Regions from separate parts of the Paenibacillus sp. Y568 genome, predicted to be linked through region 2. Evidence: a T-box and tRNA genes for the amino acid it is inferred to sense, from the RefSeq annotation. Region 2 holds a T-box; the other regions hold tRNA genes.
The links. A T-box is a leader RNA that pairs with one kind of tRNA and senses whether it is charged. The one in region 2 lies ahead of leuS (leucine--tRNA ligase), so its partner is inferred to be a tRNA-Leu.

Region 1 (4,295 bases), on a different contig from region 2:
AAACGGAAGGAGGACGTAATCATGGCTACGAGGAAGAAACGTAGGAAGAAGCGCGTTAAACCGCCCTTAGATGAGCGTCATTATAAGGCCATCGACTTGCTGACGGCCACTCCGAGAATGAACCGTGCTGTCATCGCGAGGGTATGCAAAGTGAGCAGGCGTACATTGCTGCGATGGGAGAATCGTCAGGACTTCGAGAAGGAGCGCCTTAAGGTAATTAATAGCAAGATGGAGGATATAAGCCGGAAGATTAAACGTGCTAGACGTCCGTTAAATAGCGTGGATGATATCGAGTGGACACTCCGCATAAATAAGCTGTTATAATCGAGCAGAGTCCGATAGTGTTACATTTCACATAGTATACGTAATATCGCGTAGGAATCCACTATTGGCGCGGTTTTAACGGTTACATTACGTAACATATATCGTGTCACATTACTGTACGAAACCGGACTTTTTCCTACTCGCGACTCCGGACGTAAGGGGGGTCCCGAAACTTTTGGCGCATCTACTGGCGGCTCCGACCGGAAGCCCTCGCTGAACTCAGGGGGTCTCCGTAGCCTCTCTCGCCTTCAATGCGCGATATAACGTAGCCTTGGTCACGCCAGTAAGCGCGGTTATCTCCGCTACTGTGTGCGCCTGTGTATCGTATAGTTTAACAGCCTGCGTTACCTTCTTAGTATCCGTTGGCGGGCGTCCACCTACGCGACCACGCGCTCTACTAGCGGCTAATCCCGCGCGGGTACGTTCTACTATTATATTGCGCTCGAACTCGGCGAAAACCGCTAGCATTCCGAATAGCGCTTTACCTGCAGCCGTAGTCGTATCTATCTTATCGGATACACTGACGAACTCGGCGCCTTTAGCGGTGATATCGCTGAGCGTATTGATGAGCTTAATCGTTGAGCGCGCTAACCGATCTAGTTTATATACTACGAACACATCGCCAGGACGTAGGTTATCAAGTGCCTTCGCTAGTTCAACGCGATCATCCTTAGCACCGCTGGCTACCTCCGTGTATATACGTTCACATCCGTCAGCATTGAGCGCGTCTAACTGTAAATCAAGCGATTGGTCTGCGGTTGATATCCGAGCATATCCGATTCTCATAACGTTGATCCCTCCGTTTCTAATTAATACCATTGTATCACAAACACGTACGTTAATGCAACGTTGAATATGTAACGGGTTATGAAACGGTAATTGACGGATATGAGGGCGCGATTACGTGTGTTTCAAAACGTTCCGTATACATTCGTTTGTGGAACGGTCATGAGTAGATACTTTAGCGATGTGACGCGTTACCCCCATGTACCCCCCTCGCCGAGGCTGCAGCAACCCCACACTAAATCCGGATATCATTTTTTAACTCGGGGTGTTAATTTATGTAAGTTGCACCAATATAGGTCGCGTTGACTCGTCTTTTATAGAGTGATAATATTAGTCTTGCGTAGAGTATGCGCGCTAGATTAAATTACGACGCACCATTTACGAGTTCCATACGCTATCCTTACGTAAGCCTTTCGTATGCGCTCGGAAAAAATCTAGCGAGTAACTTCGATTATTACGCATAGAAATACACCGATAAACCCTTACGTAGTATGCGGTCATGGCGGAATTGGCAGACGCGCTAGATTCAGGTTCTAGTGGTGTAACAACCGTGGAGGTTCGAGTCCTCTTGGCCGCATGATATTAGAAATAATTAAATCTGTTTTGGAAAAGTTAAACCACTTTCTTATCATGAAGCTACATTCATGGTATTGAAGTGGTTTTTTTGTTGCTGAAGTAATCAACATTTATCATGTGTAAGCGAGGTAGATGACTCACACCTATGGTTATGTCAGGGTGATCATGTAAACAATGAACAACAATCGTATGAACGGCATTAAAAGATTTACACAAGAACGCCTTACAGCTAACAATAAGCAAACATTCCTTTGTTACTCTGAAGTAGTTAGGAATATAAAATATAACCAAGGGAGTTTTCAAATGACACTTTTATTCAAAAAGGTTACGAAACCTGTTCTATCCGTTATCATGGCATTTACGCTGATGGGTTCTGGTGTACCTGCCTTTGCCGATGATGTTACACCTACAGATCCTACTACCCGTACTGAAGTAAGCAGCACTCTGGTAACGCCTCCTGTGGAAGGTGAAACAAGCAGTACACCAGCAGCGTCCCTAGTGGAATCAACTATTAATGAAGTAACGACTCTTGCTACTGAGGGACTGGAAGTACTTGCAACTCCTGCAGCTATAAATAGAGTGACCGTAACGTTTAACGGGGATACAACAACTGCTAAAGGATTTACCTGGTATAGCGTTGTTGATTCTGTATATAGCGATTTACAGGTTGTCGAGCTGCAGGACATTCAACCTGACTTCACATCCTCACAACATTTCATAGCTCGCTCATCCGTAGCTAAGAACTCGAGCAATGATAAAATGTATAAGGCGGAAGCTACGAATTTGAAGCCTGATACCTCCTATTATTTCCGTATCGGTAATGAATCGCTGAATAGTTGGAGTGACGTGGGTACATTCCGTACTGCCCCAGTGAGTGGTGCATTCACCTTCATCGATCTAACCGATACGCAGGCAAAAGATGAAGATGAGGCTGATCTCTCAGCACAGACGATTGCAAAGGCAATGACAACCATCCCAAATGCGAATTTTATCTTACATAGTGGTGATATTGTCGATAACGGGACGAAAGAGGAACAGTGGAAGTGGCTCCTAGGCCATGCACAACCAAGTTTAATGAATATTACTATAGCTCCGGCTGCCGGTAATCATGAAGATAAAAATTATGGTTATTATGAGCATTTTAATGTAAAAGAAGCGACGGATTCCAACACGGAGACAGGTGCTTATTACTCATATGATTACAGCAATACTCATTTCATTATTATGAACTCGAATGAGAATTCGGAAGAATATGCGAATTTCACACCAGCACAGGTGGCATGGCTAAAAGCTGATGTGGCCGCTGCTCGCACAGCCGGTGCGAAATGGATTATTGTGAATTTCCACAAAGGACCATATACGACTTCGAATCATGCATCCGATAAAGACATCATGGGAACGAACGGCGTACGAAATAAAATTGCCCCAATTATGGCGGAGCTTGGCATCGACTTCGTTGTACAAGGTCACGATCATATCTATGCACGCAGTAAACCCATTAATAAAGAAGGCAAAGCAACAGAAGCCGAAATGATCACTGAAACGTTAAACGGACAAGAAATGAAGTATACCGTGAATCCAGATGGCACAATCTATATGATCCCAGCAACAGCCGGACCTAAGGTATATTACAAAAATACAAAAATGGACGATACTTACTATAGCTTCTTTAATGTGGCAGATGAGAATCATGCGGCTAAATATGGAGCAGATCCGGGCGACAGTTCGCGTCCACTGCGTGGTCAGGTTCAGAACTTCGTGGGAATTACCATTGATGAGGATAAGTTGACGGCAGTATCTTATGAAATTGATCAGAATGTAGATGGCGGGAAGCCTTATATTATTGATCAATTTGGTATTAAGAAACAATCTACAGATAGTGGCACTGGAAGTAATCCTGGAAGCGGTACTGGAAGTAACCCAAGTGGTAATAACGGAAGTTCTCCGGGTAGTAGCACAGGTAGTACAACCGGAAGTACTACTACAGGAAGTTCCACTACCAGCAGCACAACAGGGAACAGCGATACAGGTACTACGACAACACCAATAACTCCAGTTGTTCCAGTAGCGACCTTCTCAGACATCAACAACCATTGGGCAACAGATGTAATTAAGCAGGCAGCAAGTCTTGGATTCATTACTGGATATGCTGACGGAACATTCCGTCCAGATCAAATGGTGAATCGTGCAGAGTTTATAACCATGCTAGCTAAAGCATTAGCGTTAACGGACACGGGTAAATCATTGGATTTTAAAGATAACAAGCAAATCCCGGTCTATGCTCAGACATTTGTGGCTCAGGCGGTACAAGCGGGGATCGTAAGCGGGTATGATGATCATCAATTCCGCCCTATTCAGCAGATTAGTCGGGCAGAAATGGCAGTATTGATTGGCCGTGCTATGGGTATTCAGGTTAATCAGGCGGCGAAACTAACTTTTGCGGATGCGAGTGAGGCTCCGAAATGGGCAGTTCCTTATATCGCAGCCGTAACCGAAGCGGGCCTTGTCCATGGCGTTGGCGGCAATCGCTTTGCACCGAATCAGAGTGCAACCCGAGCAGAGGCAGCGACATGGATTATATCTTTATTACAGCATAAGTAAAAGTTCAA
Region 2 (4,295 bases):
TCTCATTGTTAGTACCTAGAATCATCCCTTGATTCACAAGTTTATGGAATGGTTCTTTCGTATCTACGATGCCAAGATCGTATAACACCTTATGCCAGAAACGTGCATATAACAAGTGAAGTACAGCATGTTCTGCACCACCGATATACAAATCTACTGGAAGCCATTGTTGTTGCTTATCCTTAGAACATAACTCTTTATCATTGTGTGGATCAATAAAGCGTAAGTAATACCAGCAACTACCTGCCCATTGAGGCATGGTATTGGTCTCACGACGAGCCTTCATTCCCGTCTCAGGATCGATTGTTTCCACCCATTCAAGAACGTTAGCTAATGGTGATTCTCCTGTGCCAGATGGCTTGATATGTTCAACGTCAGGTAGAACGAGTGGTAATTGGTCCTCAGGAATCGTCTTCATTGTCCCATCTTCTAGATGAAGGATTGGAATAGGCTCTCCCCAGTATCTTTGACGACTAAATAACCAGTCACGCAAACGATAGGTGATTTTACCTTGACCTTTGCCATTCCCTTCTAGCCAAGTGATCATCTTCGCCATAGCATCGACATTGTTTAGACCGTTAAGCCAATCGGAATTGACATGTTCACCGTCACCGCTGTATGCTTCTTCCTCAACATTACCGCCTTTAATCACTTCCACGATGTCGATCCCAAATTGTTTGGCAAATTCCCAGTCACGTGAATCATGTCCTGGTACGGCCATAATAGCTCCCGTACCATATCCAGCAAGAACATAATCTGCAACCCAGATTGGCATAGTAGCGCCATTTACTGGGTTAACAGCATAAGCCCCTGTGAATACCCCTGATTTGTCTTTAGCCAAATCTGTACGTTCAAGATCACTTTTGTGTGAAGCTTGGATCTTATAAGCTTCTACAGCTGCCTTTTGTTCTTCTGTCGTAATTTGATCTACTAACTCTTGTTCTGGAGCTAGAACGCAATACGTTGCACCGAACAACGTGTCTGGACGAGTTGTAAATACCACGAGTTGCTTTTCGTGACCTTGAATATCAAATGTCACTTCAGCCCCTTTGGATTTACCAATCCAGTTACGTTGCATATCTTTGATACTCTCAGCCCAATCCAATTCCTCTAGATCGTCCAACAAGCGATCTGCATATTCCGTAATCTTCAACATCCACTGTCTCATTGGTTTGCGGACAACAGGATGGCTTCCACGTTCACTTAATCCATCAATGACTTCTTCATTCGCAAGTACAGTACCCAATGCTTCACACCAATTGACTGGCACTTCAGCTACATAAGCAAGTCCTTTATTATACAACTGTATAAATATCCACTGTGTCCATTTATAATATTCAGGATCTGTCGTACTGATCTCTCTATCCCAATCATATGAGAAACCTAGAGATTTGATCTGACGGCGGAAAGTATTAATATTCTGAACTGTGAATCCCTTTGGATGTTCTCCTGTGTCAATAGCATGTTGCTCCGCTGGTAGACCAAATGCATCCCATCCCATAGGATGAAGCACATTGTATCCACGCATACGTTTATAACGAGAGACAATATCCGTCGCTGTATAACCTTCAGGATGGCCTACATGAAGACCTGCACCCGATGGGTATGGGAACATATCCAAAGCATAGAACTTCGGTTTAGCTGGATCTTCCCCTGTTTTAAATGTGTTATGCTCTTCCCAATATTGTTGCCATTTCGGCTCAATCGCTTGTGGTTGATAACCTTGACCTTGTTGCTGTTCACTCATGATTATTTGTCCTCCTTCAAAATTCGTGCAGTGTAATATGTAATTTGTCTGAAAAGCAGACCTCTTACATTTGCCCATCAAAAAAACCTCTTCATCCTTAGCGTTTGATCGCTAGGGACGAGAGGTCTGAATTCCCGTGGTACCACCCTAGTTAGTGGAATACATTCTTTGTTCTCCACTCACTTTGAACCCTTAACGCGGGCAAGACGACGATATTTTAGATATAGAAACTCTTGACGATCTACATCGTAGAACGTTTAAGCTCTTCCATAATCATATCATGACTCCAAGGTAAGTTCGTTTCGGATCATCAACCGGCTTCCAGCAAACCACCGGCTCTCTGAGTGATATTTCTCGAAATTAATACTCCTCATCAACGTTTAAAATATGCATTTTGATGAACCATATTATACAGAATTAAGGAAGATAAGTCAACAAATGACCCTCGACAAATATATAGGTTACTGATCATGTCTCAAGCGTATAGTTCATTATATTTTGACAAAGACTACTATACGTCTTTCCAAACCAATCTAAGGGAGTGTTCATATGCGCGAAGGGATGATTCCTACTGTTCTTGGAACTGTTGTATCAGCATCTGGTGCTGCGTTACTTGGAAGTAAGTATAAGCTTGCTGCGTATGGCGTACTAGGCTTCGGTCTAGCACATATTATCCTTGGAAGTATTGACCTTGTAGAACATCGTTAAATTGGAGAGACAATAAGGACATTAGATCTGATCTCATGCTCCTTAGTAACACACGCAAAAGCAAGCCTTGGATCAAAGGATCCAAGGCTTGTTTGATGATCCATTATTGCGGATTTGTTGTCCAAAGTCCAGCCGTTTTTACAAACACGCGCTGTGGAAGTTTCAGGGTAGCCAGAGCTAACTCTGCCACATCCTCAGGTTGCATCATGCGATCTTCATCACCTATTTTTAAGCCCGCATTCTTAGCAAGATCTGTATTCACTGTACTTGGAGTCAGTGCAACAACACGAATGTTGAATTTGCGAACTTCTTGCAGAACGGATTCCGTTAATCCTAATACCGCGAACTTAGAAGCACAATACGCTGAACCTGTTGCAAATCCTTTCTCACCTGCAGTGGATGAGATATTAATAATGTTACCACTATTCTGTTCTACCATCGTAGGAAGTACCGCACGAGTTACATAATAAGTTCCCATTAGGTTAACGCGCATCATTCTCTCCCATACTTCAGGATCCATCTCTAACAATGTTCCGAATTCTGCAAATCCAGCATTATTAATCAGAATATCAATTGAACCTAGTTGTTCTTTTAAACTATCCACTGCTTTGTCCACTTCATCCTTTACAGAAACATCCGCTGTAGCAATACTAACCTTGACGCCATAAGTTTCAGTCAAAGTGTTACGAAGTCCTTCTAGATCTGACGTTGTTCTAGCGATTAGCCCTAGATTAACACCTTCTTTAGCAAGGGTTGTAGCTATAGCTAGACCAATTCCTTTTCCTGCTCCAGTAATAATGGCTGTACTATTCTTCAATTCCATTTCATTCACTCCTTCATATGTGTTATATCGATAGTCTTCAATCAAACTCACTTCTCAAGTATATACTAAAAAGGATCTATATTAAAAAAATGAAGCCCTGATATCTATCCAAGGCTTCATACACATACTTATTTGATCGCAACATAGAATAATCTCTGCGCATCATCTTCAGCTTCGACCCATTCAAAGTCAGCGTATATTTTGATATCACGGAATCCAGCTTTGGTAAGCTCCACTCTCATCCACTCTGGATCGTAAGCCCGCTGAACATGAATCTCATCGAAACGTCGATACTGATCGCTACCTTGTTCATCACGTACGAAAATTCGCAAATGATGTTCAATAGCATAGCTCTGTACATCCAAATCGCAAGTCCAAATATATGAAACTGAACGTTCATCCAGCACAAATGGTTGTTCATCATCGTAACGTTTCATCGTGTTGGGGTGGTGTACATCAAAAAGAAATGATCCACCTGGTTTTAGACCCTCATATGTACGTGCAAACATAGATATGACATCCGCTTCCTCAACGAGATAATTAATACAATCACAAAAAGATATCACAGAATCCACTGGTTCTGGCAGTTCCCACTCTTTCATATCCTGGTTTACCCAACGTATACTACCTTCACGATAAAGGCGGCTACCTTGTGGAGTCATATCCATTTTGCCACGTGCAACGGATAACATATCTGATGAAAGATCTATACCTGTTACTTCAAATCCAGAATTCACTAGTGGTATGGTGATGCTACCCGTTCCACAGCCAAGCTCAGCTACAGTATGAGGCATCCCATGTTTCTCCCAAGCTGTTCGCGCAAAACGTATCCAGTCAGGGTATGGCATGTCTTCCATTAACTCATCGTAGACATATGCAAATTTCCGGTAGGATGACATGATGACACCACACTTTCTTTGGAATACTATGAATCCATTATAGAGGTTGTTCAAAAAGTCATCTTTTGATCACGAAGTACTCTTGGTGCTGAAAATCCGACTTTTTGAACACGTACTT
Region 3 (4,295 bases), on a different contig from region 2:
CTCCCTGCAACATGAGTAGATTATGAACAAATAGATGGAAATTCTGTGATATAATTCAATGGAGACATACTAGATAGTATATACTTTTTTACGTAATTATTCAATATATAATACTTACATGCGTCACTTTTCTCGACAACATTGGAAGGCGGTCATAAGATGCAGACAATTTACCAGCGAATTGAAATTTTAATTAAGAGCAAAGGAATGACTAAAAAGTTATTTTGCGAAGAGTTAGGAATTAGTACAGGGAATTTCGGTGATTGGAAAAGAGGAAAGTCTACACCGAGTACAAATAAGCTGGTTGAGATTGGTGCCTATTTCAATACTAGTCTGGATTGGCTCATTGTGGGCAGAGAATCGCAGGGCGAACTCTTGAAAGAAGAGCAAGAACAATATTCAACAGAAGTAATACGGCAAATACAACGTAATTCTTCTAAATTAAGTGAACAGGAATTGGGGTTTATTAAGGAATATATTGAATTTACAGATTACAGAAGAAATCAACTTTCCGAATAAAAAAGCTTGTGCTCATTAGAAACGGGTACCTTCCATATTTATGGAGGGTACCCGTTTCTATTGTTGTCATGATTGTTATGGTGATTTAGGCAGTAGAGGAAAATTCATGAACATCCTTAGAGTGCATTGTAACGGAATGCCACTCTGGTGCTAAGAGATCAAGAGAGGTTTGGATCCATCGTTTCTCATCTTCACTGGAAATGTTCATAACGACCGAAGCGCTATGGATACAAGAGGATACTGCTGAGAATATGTATCCTTGTATCGCTTGATCACAGTCTGTGCCTAGTTTTTGGTTAATCCAAGCGTGTACCGTAATTAAGCAACCTACAGCCTCGTGTTTCTGTAGCGTTTCTTCCAGTTCATCGAAGTCCATCCATGGATAAAGAGCCCGAGCTAATTTTAAAAGGCGTTTTCCGTTCTTCTGAGCCGTATGTTTATCGATCGGATTATGATTGCGATCGTGAACGGATTTATCAATTATTGCAATTCGTTCTAGGTCGTTACTCTCAGTAGCGTGATATACCTCTTTGAGCGCCCTAATCTCTGTGTGAAGTAACACATTCTCAAGTTGGCATCTTAAGAATAAATCGAGTTCATCGCGGTTATGAATGTTACCCTTTGATATTTCAGCTTCGAACCCAGATGAATGCCTGAATCCACCTACGTACAAGGAGGAATCTAACATTTGTACGTAATCAAGTAACTTTCTGCCTTTGTCCATGTCATGACACCTCCATGTAATATATTTCGCTATTATGGGAATTGTTTGAATTGTTATATGTTATATAAATTGACGTATCTGTACTTGTGTTAGAGTTATATTGAATTTATTGAACTAATCATACTGAATAGTCACATTGTTGTCAATTTAAATAATGAAAAAAATGTAAATACTATCATCAATATGTTATGTTGTATTACATAAGTGAAGTGCGGTATGGATAGGTCTTTTTTCTTTACTTTTCATAGGCTGCCATGTAAAATATATTGTGTTGCTAAGGGAAATTCCTCTTTATTTTTACGCGGTCGTGGTGGAATGGCAGACACGCTACCTTGAGGGGGTAGTGGGGGCAACCCCGTGGAGGTTCGAGTCCTCTCGACCGCATTAATTAAGTCTTATACGTGCAGGAAAAAGGCAGCTCAAGGTGATTTATCCTTGAGCTGCCTTTTTGGTATTTCTTTTCTGGGTCTTGAAATGACTTCGAGTTTATCAGGTGTAGTGATTATTATGGATCTCATCCAGTAAAGGTGCGGAATATCAAATATATATTTAAAGCTATAATAATGACAGTCACAGACCAAGCTAATATCTGCACCCATAGTGGATTGACAAAGACCCCCATGATTTTCTTATCACTGGTGAACTTAACTAGCGGAACAATTGCAAAGGGAAGTTGTAGTGATAAAATGACCTGGCTAAGAATCAGTAGTTTTTCAATACCTTGTTCGCCAGCAACGGCTGTTACGATGACAGCTGGAATGATAGCTATCAATCGAGTAATTAACCGTCGCAACCATTGAGGAAGGCGGATATTAAGGAATCCTTCCATCACAATCTGTCCAGCAAGTGTTCCTGTAAGTGTAGAGTTCTGTCCGGAAGCTAGAAGTGCGACTCCGAATAGAATACTAGCTAGCGTTGTCCCTACAAGAGGTGTTAAGAGATGATATGCATCGCTGATCTGAGCGACTTCAGTCATTCCTGCTTTATGAAATGTAGCTGCAGCAACGATTAATATGGCTGAATTAATAAATAAAGCTAATGTTAAAGCAATCGTAGAATCCCAAGTTGCAAAATGAATCGCTTCTCGTTTCCCTTTTAGCGTATTCTCATATTGACGAGTCTGTACAATGGAAGAATGCAAATATAAATTATGCGGCATCACAGTTGCGCCAAGGATAGCAATCGCAATATATAGCTTTTGAGGATTCTGAATAATGTCAGGATCCGGTATAAATCCTTTAAATACACTTCCTACATTGGGATGGGAGAGCCACAGATCGATGGCAAAACAGCCACCAATAGTAACAATCAATACAACTACTAATATCTCTAGAGCTCGAAATCCTTTCTTTTGAAGGAGTAATACAAGTAGTACATCCACTGCCGTTATAAGAACCCCATACATAATAGGTATTCCGAACAGTAAATTAAGCGCGATAGCTGAACCAATAACTTCTGCTAAATCACATGCTGCAATAGCTAGCTCGCACAGAAACCACAGACCAATACTGACAGGACGACTATAATTATTGCGACATGCTTGGGCTAAGTCATGTCCCGTGACAATACCAAGCTTACTTGAGAGAGATTGGAGTAGAACAGCCATTAAGTTAGATACCAAGATAACGGATAAGAGCGTATAACCGAATTGAGAACCTCCTGCAATATCTGTTGCCCAATTCCCTGGATCCATATATCCTACTGCCACTAAATAGCCAGGCCCAGCAAAAGCCATAAATTTCTTAATCCATGATCCGGTCATGGGCACCTTCATGGAATGGTTTACTTCTGATAAAGAGGTTCTTCTGTTAACTCTCGAACCGTCATCTGTAGTAAATGTACGATCTGAACCCTTCATATGAATCACATCCTGTAAATTTTGTCATAATAAAGTTGCCTTATATAATACTTATTGTACTCCTGCAATTTTGTTTGTCTAGGGAAACTTAGTGCTGCTTGTCTTGTTTAATTTTATGAAATAAGGTTACTATTTCTCCTTTTAGCCGGAGTAGTGGTATAATAAAATTGACATCAAGTTGAAAATTCATTAAAATGTCTAAGTACTTGTTGGATAAGCCATCTTTGGATTAACAAATTTAATATAATGGGTGATACTGATGTCTTACAGACCGATAATTTCGAACGTGGAAGAAGCCAGCAATAATGAGAAAGATGGATTGTATGAATTCATCATCTATTTGGCAGACGGAACAGAGTGCCGCACGTTTTATAACCGTTATCCTGAATGGAAAATGACCACCATCAGCAGATTGCTCAAAACACCTTGTCCTATATGTCGCAAAGATTTCATTTGCAAATGTATGGAGAACTTTAAAGGTGCAATACAGGAGCAGGTCGATGAACATCAATGGCTTGAGAAAGCTATTGCTAAGTAGATGTAGAAGTGAGAAAAGCGTGGGAACTTATCCTGCGCTTTTTTCTTTATGAATTTTCAAACTTTCCGTATGTCATGTTATGATGATTGTGTGTCATAATTAAATAATAGTAGGAGGAGTTAGGAATGGAAGAACACAATGGGAAACCAATTGCGAAAATCACTCCAACAGGTAGTCCTTCTCCCCTTGTACTTATTGATGGTGTTTGTCTGATGTGTCAAGGGGCTACGAAGTTTATTATTCAACGCGATCTTGCAAAAAGGTTCTTTTTTGCTTCTTTACAGTCAGAGATGGGGAAGAAAGTGTTGGGAAAGGGTGGTCTACCTACAGATTCTATGAATACGATCGTCTTGGTTGAAAACGATATGTATTTTACGAAATCTACGGCGGTCTTACGTATTGCCAGACACTTAAAATTTCCATGGTCGCTTATATATAGTTTTATTATTGTGCCCAGACTTATGAGAGATCCTGTATACCAATTTATAGCTAAACATCGCTATCGCTGGTTCGGGAAATCCGATCAATGTATGATACCGTCGCCAAAGGACAGGGAAAGATTCTTAGACTAAATGGAGGAGATTCAACTTCGTGAATAATATTTGGTTAGTTATTATAGGGGTCGTTGTTGTCGTTATATTAATCTTATTATTTAA

Region 1: it has a tRNA-Leu gene. The T-box ahead of leuS (leucine--tRNA ligase) is inferred to sense a tRNA for this amino acid. The anticodon was not compared.
Region 3: it has a tRNA-Leu gene. The T-box ahead of leuS (leucine--tRNA ligase) is inferred to sense a tRNA for this amino acid. The anticodon was not compared.

The regions. Positions count from the first base shown of each region.
Region 1 is NZ_JCAIUM010000007.1:246,445-250,739, forward strand. Features, by position in the region: gene AC1D7X_RS12530 (hypothetical protein) at 22-324, shown strand; gene AC1D7X_RS12535 (recombinase family protein) at 544-1,110, opposite strand; tRNA gene AC1D7X_RS12540 (tRNA-Leu) at 1,604-1,687, shown strand; gene AC1D7X_RS12545 (S-layer homology domain-containing protein) at 1,990-4,287, shown strand.
Region 2 is NZ_JCAIUM010000001.1:600,055-604,349, forward strand. Features, by position in the region: gene leuS (leucine--tRNA ligase) at 1-1,747, opposite strand, end outside; T-box leader at 1,858-2,133, opposite strand; gene AC1D7X_RS02925 (asparagine synthase) at 2,297-2,455, shown strand; gene AC1D7X_RS02930 (3-ketoacyl-ACP reductase) at 2,559-3,278, opposite strand; gene AC1D7X_RS02935 (class I SAM-dependent DNA methyltransferase) at 3,407-4,177, opposite strand.
Region 3 is NZ_JCAIUM010000009.1:210,637-214,931, forward strand. Features, by position in the region: gene AC1D7X_RS14895 (helix-turn-helix domain-containing protein) at 160-519, shown strand; gene AC1D7X_RS14900 (urease accessory protein UreF) at 605-1,243, opposite strand; tRNA gene AC1D7X_RS14905 (tRNA-Leu) at 1,545-1,627, shown strand; gene AC1D7X_RS14910 (Nramp family divalent metal transporter) at 1,758-3,101, opposite strand; gene AC1D7X_RS14915 (hypothetical protein) at 3,361-3,639, shown strand; gene AC1D7X_RS14920 (thiol-disulfide oxidoreductase DCC family protein) at 3,765-4,211, shown strand; gene AC1D7X_RS14925 (hypothetical protein) at 4,231-4,295, shown strand, end outside.